DNA from 2 places in the Streptomyces sp. NPDC006610 genome. Region 1 is predicted to be linked to the other one. Evidence: riboswitches for the same ligand, from Rfam matches in the RefSeq annotation. Region 1 holds a riboswitch; the other holds the start of a gene.
What was found. Region 1 has a riboswitch for cyclic di-AMP ahead of ABZY13_RS24205 (peptidoglycan DD-metalloendopeptidase family protein). Riboswitches for the same ligand answer to the same signal wherever they lie in the genome.
Positions count from the first base shown of each region.

Region 2: it holds a riboswitch for cyclic di-AMP, as region 1 does, so the genes downstream of both, ABZY13_RS15605 (C40 family peptidase) here and ABZY13_RS24205 (peptidoglycan DD-metalloendopeptidase family protein) in region 1, are expected to answer to the same signal.

Region 1 covers NZ_JBEXOP010000033.1:456-3,853, forward strand. Annotated here, with positions in the region: gene ABZY13_RS24200 (SGNH/GDSL hydrolase family protein) at 1-371, opposite strand, end outside; gene ABZY13_RS24205 (peptidoglycan DD-metalloendopeptidase family protein) at 604-1,614, opposite strand; cyclic di-AMP (ydaO/yuaA leader) riboswitch at 1,617-1,786, opposite strand; gene ABZY13_RS24210 (alpha-galactosidase) at 2,084-3,398, opposite strand, start outside.
Region 2 covers NZ_JBEXOP010000016.1:60,160-63,557, reverse strand. Annotated here, with positions in the region: gene ABZY13_RS15615 (helix-turn-helix transcriptional regulator) at 1-25, opposite strand, end outside; gene ABZY13_RS15610 (ATP-binding protein) at 238-699, shown strand; gene ABZY13_RS15605 (C40 family peptidase) at 1,254-1,727, opposite strand; cyclic di-AMP (ydaO/yuaA leader) riboswitch at 1,731-1,933, opposite strand; gene ABZY13_RS15600 (urease subunit gamma) at 2,482-2,784, shown strand; gene ABZY13_RS15595 (urease subunit beta) at 2,798-3,109, shown strand; gene ABZY13_RS15590 (urease subunit alpha) at 3,102-3,398, shown strand, end outside.

The DNA of each region.
Region 1 (3,398 bases):
ACGCCCCGGGTGTCGAAGCCGGTCGTCACCATCACGGTGCCCGCGGCGGCGGTCAGCCGCGCCACCGCCCGCTCGAAGCGCTCGGCCACTTCGTCGGGGTCGGTGCCGGGGCGCAGGATGTCGTTGCCTCCGGCGCAGAACGAGACCAGGTCGGGGGCGAGTTCCATGGCCCGGGGGACCTGGTCGGCCACGATCTGGTCGAGGAGTTTCCCCCGGACGGCAAGGTTGGTGTAGGCGAAGTCGCCCTCGGCCCGGCGGTCCGCAAGAAGTACGGCGAACCGGTCGGCCCAGCCGACGAACGCCCCGTCGGGGCCGGGGTCGCCCACGCCCTCGGTGAAGCTGTCCCCCACCGCCACGTACGACCCGATCACTGATCTGCTGTCATTCTTCGAATCGTCTGCCACAGCGCACCATGATTCCTCGTGGAATGTGACTTACGCGACCGTAGGCATGGGTTGACGGACGGTGAGATAAGCCACTGGCCAAGGAATGGTCAACTGCGGAATGGGCCGCGGCCCGTCGGGGCGGGCACGCCGAAGGCCGGACCCGGGATCTCGTGATCGGGGTCCGGCCTTCGGCGGCTGTGCGTCAGGGAGCGGGGGTTCAGATGGAGACGCCGTGCGACCGCAGGTAGGCGACCGGGTCCACGTCGGAGCCGTAGTTCGGCGTGGTGCGGATCTCGAAGTGCAGGTGCGGTCCGGTGGAGTTGCCGGTCGAGCCGGAGAGCCCGACCTGCTGGCCCGCCGTCACGGTCTGGCCGGCCGAGACGGAGAGGGAGGACAGGTGGGCGTACTGGGCGTAGTAGCCGTCGGCGAGCTTGAGGACGACCTGGTTGCCGTACGCGCCGGCCCAGCCCGCGGAGACGACGGTGCCCGGGCCCACGGCCTTCAGGGAGGTGCCGGTCGGGACGACGAAGTCGGCGCCGGTGTGGTAGCCGCTGGACCACATGCTGCCCGCGACCCTGTAGGCGGTGCCGACGCCCGCGCCGGACACCGGGGCGGTGTAGCCGCCGGAAGCGGGGGCGGTGTCGGCGGCCTGGGAGCCGGTGGACGCCTGGGCCGAGGACTCGTCCGGGGCCGACTCCGCCGGGGAGGACTCCTGCTGGGGCGCCTCGGACGGCTGCGACGGCTCGGACGGCTGCGACGGCTCGGCGGTGGCCGACGACTTCTCGGCGGAGGCCGAAGAGGGCGCCGGGGCCGACGACTTCTGGGCCGTAGCGGCCTTCTTGCCGATGCTGAGCTTGAGGCCCGGGTGGATCAGCGACGGGTCGTCGCCGACGGCCTCGCGGTTGTCCTCGTAGAGCCGCTGCCAGCCACCGCTGACGTTCTGCTCCTCGGCGATCTTCGACAGGTAGTCGCCGACCTTCACCGAATACGTCGTCGCCCCGGACTTCTTCGCGGCGGACTTCTTCTCGGCGGCCTTCTTGCCGGTGGCCGTCTTCTCCGCCGTGACGGACTGGACGGTCTTGTCCGGCGCGGACTGCGGGGTCGCGGCATGGGCGCCGGCGGCCCCCATGAGCGGCAGGGCGAGTGCGGCGCCACCGGTGCCGGCGACGGCTATGGAGCGGGCGAAACGCTGGGCCTTGGGACGGCGGTGCTTACCCTTTGCGGGCATGGTGATTTCCTCTCCGGCGCCTGCGAGGTGAGCTGTCGGGTGCGGACTGGAGATGTCCGGCCGCGCCGAAACGCGGCTAAACCCCAAGCCGTTCCGGAGACCGGAACAGGCATTCGTACCTGTGGGTCCCCCGCTCCTGCCGTACACGGGTGGGTTTGCGCGGGCACCGGGCGGCGGCAGGATTAGGCGTCCGCCCGGATCGGTCTGGAACGTAAGCGACCGCGACGCAAACGGACAAGCAAGAGGTTCCGGATCAAGACCCCCATCTTGATCGGTTGCCGGATTTCCCGGTCACCCTCCGTACACCGCCGGGCGGCCGTTACCCGCAAACTCCCTTGTGACACGTGAGGATTACGTGAACATGACGGGCGACGCACGGTCACCACTATGACCCTGCTCACCCGCCGTTTCACCAGCCCCCCTCATTCCGCAGCGAGTTGGAATGAAGAGGCCAATTCGGGCAGAAGGCTCATATGCGACGGAGTCGGAGAACTGCCGCGTCGAAATCTCCCCGCAACCCCGACTGCATTCCGTGATGCAGCAGCACGGCACCGCGATGGATTTCGCCCGTTTCGCGGCATTCGTACGACGCTGTCGGATCCAGCCCGCGCAGCCGCAGCGCCGGCACGGGCTCGCCGAACCGCTGCGCCTGGAGCCAGGCCAGGACGACGGTCTCGTCGCCGAGCACGTACTGCACGGCGCTGAGCCCTCCGTCCGGCGGGCGCAGCCGGTACAGGTCGCCGCGCTGCACCAGCGGGCGTATCTCCTTGTAGAGCGCCACCCACTCCCGCGCCTCGGACAGTTCCTCCTCGCTCCAGCAGGTGAGGTCGCCGCCCACGCCGAGCACCCCGGCCATGGCGCTCACGAAGCGGAAGCGCAGCGAGCTGACCCGGCCGTTGAGCATGGCGTTGGGGCTGTCGGTGACCCAGGCGGCCATGACCCGCGCGGGGTGGAGCTGGCTGAAGCCGTGCTGGATGGCGAGCCGGTCGAGCGGGTCGGTGTTGTCGGAGGTCCACACCTGGTCGGTGCGGGCGAGGATGCCGAGGTCGATCCGGCCGCCGCCGCCCGAGCAGGACTCGAAGGCGACGCCGGGGTGGGCCGCCCGCAGCCGGTCCACCAGCGCGTACAGAGCGCGCACGTGGTCCACCCACAGTCGCTGCGGGTAGGGATCGCCGGGCCAGCCCGCGTCGGTGAAGCAGCGGTTGAAGTCCCACTTCACGTAGTCGACGGGGGCGCCGGACAGCAGCGCGTCGAGCTGCTCCCAGAGGTACTCCCGCACATCCTCGCGCGCAAGGTTGAGCACCAGCTGATTGCGGAACTCCGTCCTGTTTCGTCCGGGTTGGAACTGCACCCAGTCCGGGTGGGCGCGGTACAGCTCGCTGTCCGGGTTGACCATCTCGGGCTCGACCCAGATCCCGAACTGCATCCCGAGGGCGTGCACCTCGTCCGCGAGGGGCTTCAGTCCGGCCGGGAAGCGGTCCCGGTTGGGAGTCCAGTCGCCGAGCCCGGCGTGATCGCCGGTGCGCGCCCCGAACCAGCCGTCGTCCACGACGAACAGCTCGACGCCGATCCCCGCCGCCCGGCGCGCGAGGGCCCGCTGCTGCTCCTCGGAGATGTCGAAGCCCGTCGCCTCCCAGGAGTTGAACAGCACCGGCCGGTCCCGCCCGGCGTCCGGGACGACATGCGCCCGCTGATAGGCGTGCCAGGCGCGGCTGGCCCCGCCGAAGCCGCCGTCGGACCACAGCCCCGCGAAGACGGGCGTCGTGAAGGACTCCCCCGCCGCC
Region 2 (3,398 bases), on a different contig from region 1:
GGCGTACCGCGGGACCGTGTTGCATGGGCAACTCCTTACTCCTTCCGAGTCGCCCAAAAACGCTCTGCCGTCGCAGAGTTCACCGCTTCGAGCGACAGATATATGCATTACTCGGTGGATCGCCACCGTGACCGGCGCGGTGATGGCAGTCTGGCGGACAAGCACCAGTCCGGGACCGTACTCGAACCATCCGCTCCGTGCCGGACTCCGGTCCCGCGGGAAAGGGGCGACGTCGCCATGGCAGACCGTCTGGAAGCATCCGTCACTCTGCCGAGCGAGCCCGCCTCGGTCTCGGCCGCCCGCGCCTACGTGGTCGGCACGCTGGCGGAATGGGGTCTGTCGCCGGACACGGACGCGGCCGACACCGTGCGGCTCATCGTCTCCGAACTCGCCACCAACGCCGTACAGCACACCTTCGGGCTGTCACCCACCTTCCGGGTGGACATCGAACTGGCCCGTGACGAACACCTGCGCATCGGGGTGACCGACAGCCACCCGAGATTCCCGAAACGGCTGCCGGCGGCGGTGCAGCAGGACAACGGACGCGGCCTGGCCATCATCCGCTGCCTGACCGCCGAGCACGGCGGCCGCCTGCGGGTGCGCCCGACGCGGGAGGGCGGCAAGACGGTGGCGATCGAGATCCCGTGGACGACGACACCGCCCCGTGCGTTGCCGACGGCGGGGCAGCAGGGGTCGTAGCGGGGCCTTGGGCCGCGAGCGCCCGGCGGGGCGTGGTGGGGAGGGTGCGTCCCTGGGGAACGGGCCTCGCCCGTCACCGGGGGCGGGTGCGTCCGGCGGAGGGGAACTCCGAGCCAGGGCCCGTGGGGGCGCGGCGACGGGTCTGCCTGCGAGCGGGGCGGGCGGACGCGTCCGGCGGCGGCCCGGGGCTGCCGGGCCGTGCCGACCGCACCCGCGCGGGGGAGCCGTGCCGTCTCGGGCGCCGAGCGGTCTTGGTGGGCATCGCCTCACGAGAGGTGCGGGCAGACGGGCGTCGCAGGAGCCGCGCGGCGGAGGCGGGCGCGTACTGCGCGCACCGGACGGACGAATCCGCGCGGGTCACCCGTGGTGGTCGGCTCTCTCCATGTGCCGCAGGCCCGCCCGCGTGGCCGCGGAGCGGGCGTCGTTCCGTCCGAGGCGAGCCCGTGGGCAGGCGAGCCCGTGGGCACGGCCCCGGCGCCCCGGGGCCCTTGCCCGGGCTCCGGGGCGGGGCCGGGCGGTGGCGGCCCGGTCGGGGCCCGCCACCGCCCGGCGGGTCAGGCCACTCGGCCGTACCACACGCTCTTCGTCCAGATCTTCTGCAGACGCACCACGTCCCCCGTCTTCGGGGCGTGCCAGATCTTGCCCTTACCGGCGTAGATGCCCACGTGGTAGACGTACGAGCCCGAGTGGAAGAACACCAGGTCGCCGGCCTTGCGGCTGCGGGCCGGGATGTGGCGGGTCTTGTTGTACTGCTGCGCCGCGGTGCGCGGCAGCTTCTTGCCCGCCTTCTTGTACGAGTACAGCGTCAGCCCCGAGCAGTCGAACCGGCGCGGCCCGGTGGCCCCGTACCGGTACGGGGCGCCCTTCTTCGAGGCCGCCACCTGGAGGGCCTTCGTCGCCGGCGTGGCGGCGGCGGCCTCCGAGGCGACCCCCGGGACCACCACGGAGCCGCCCATCGCGGCCAGTGTGAGCGCCGAGGCCGTTCCGGCGCGTGCCATGAGCGACGGGACACGATTGAGCGCGGTCATGCGCAACCCTTCGTCAGCCGCCTGTGAAGGATGACCTGTCGGATTCGGGCTGGCGAAGTTGCCCGGCCGCGCTGGCGCGGCTTCACCCCAAGGGCTGCTCGGAACCTGGGTCCCGGCGGCCCGTCTTGCTCGGGTCCTCCACTCCTGCCGATCCACTCCTGTCGACCGGTCATCCGGGCGGCGGCAGGACTCGGCGTCCGCCCGGATCGCCCCGCCGCGGTGGCGGGGGCTTGTCGTCAGTCACGGATCTTGACTCACGGATGTCCGAAAAACCCAGTGGAACCGGGACTTTGTGGTCTTACTCTCACTCACCCGTTCGGGTGGACAGTCTGGTGTGCGAACGTCTGTCAAGACCGCCACGCACCCCCGGACCAGCGGTGGAACACTCGATTCCGCCCCGAAAGCACGTCCGTTGCGCAACCGGAGACGTTCCGAAAAAGGGCCCGCGAATACTCCGGTCGGGGGTAACCCTTTCGGTCCGTTTCAACTCCCGCCCGCACGGGCGCTCATGACGGCCCGGACGACGCGGTCCGGTCCGGCGGTGCGTCACCTGTCGGAGCGTGAAGTCCGGTCAGCCCGGGCAGGCCGGGGCACCCCGGGCGAGCCGGGGCGGCGCCGGTCGCGCCCGCGCTCGGTTAACGCGCCGGAAACCCGTGCCGATTAGCCTGCCCCCTCACGCCACCAGGCAACTTGCCCGATGGCCGCGGCAACCGGGACCCGCACGGCGCCCGGAGCGAGGATGTGAGGTGGGACGTTGCAACTGACCCCGCACGAGCAGGAGAGGCTGCTGATCCACGTCGCGGCCGACGTGGCCGCCAAGCGCCGGGCGCGCGGACTTCGGCTCAACCACCCCGAGGCCGTCGCCCTCATCACCTCGCACATCCTCGAGGGCGCGCGCGACGGCCGCACCGTCGCCGAACTCATGGCGTCCGGACGCCGGCTGCTCACCCGTGACGACGTCATGGAGGGCGTGCCCGAGATGATCCACGACGTCCAGGTCGAGGCGACGTTCCCCGACGGCACCAAGCTCGTCACCGTCCACGACCCGATCGTCTGAGGGGGAGCGCCCGATGATTCCCGGAGAGATCCTGTTCGCCGACGGGCCGATTGCGTACAACGAGGGCCGCGAGGTCACCCGGACGACCGTCCTCAACGCCGCCGACCGGCCCGTCCAGGTCGGCTCCCATTACCACTTCGCCGAGGCCAACCCCGGTCTGGAGTTCGACCGCGCCGCCGCGCGCGGCAAGCGGCTGAACGTCGCCGCCGGCACCGCCGTCCGCTTCGAGCCCGGCATCCCCGTCGAGGTGGAACTCGTCCCGCTGGCCGGCGCCCGGATCGTGCCCGGACTGCGCGGGGAGACCGGAGGGGCCCTCGATGCCTGAGATCTCGCGTGCCGCGTACGCCGACCTGTTCGGCCCGACCACCGGCGACCGCCTCCGGCTCGCCGACACCGACCTGCTGATCGAGATCGAGGAGGACCGCTGCGGCGGTCCCGGCCGGGCCGGCGACGAGGCGGTGTTCGGCGGCGGCAAGGTCATCCGCGAGTCCATGGGCCAGTCGCGGGCCACACGCGCGGACGGCGCCCCGGACACCGTGATCACCGGGGCCGTGATCGTCGACCACTGGGGCGTCGTCAAGGCCGACGTCGGCATCCGCGACGGGCGGATCACC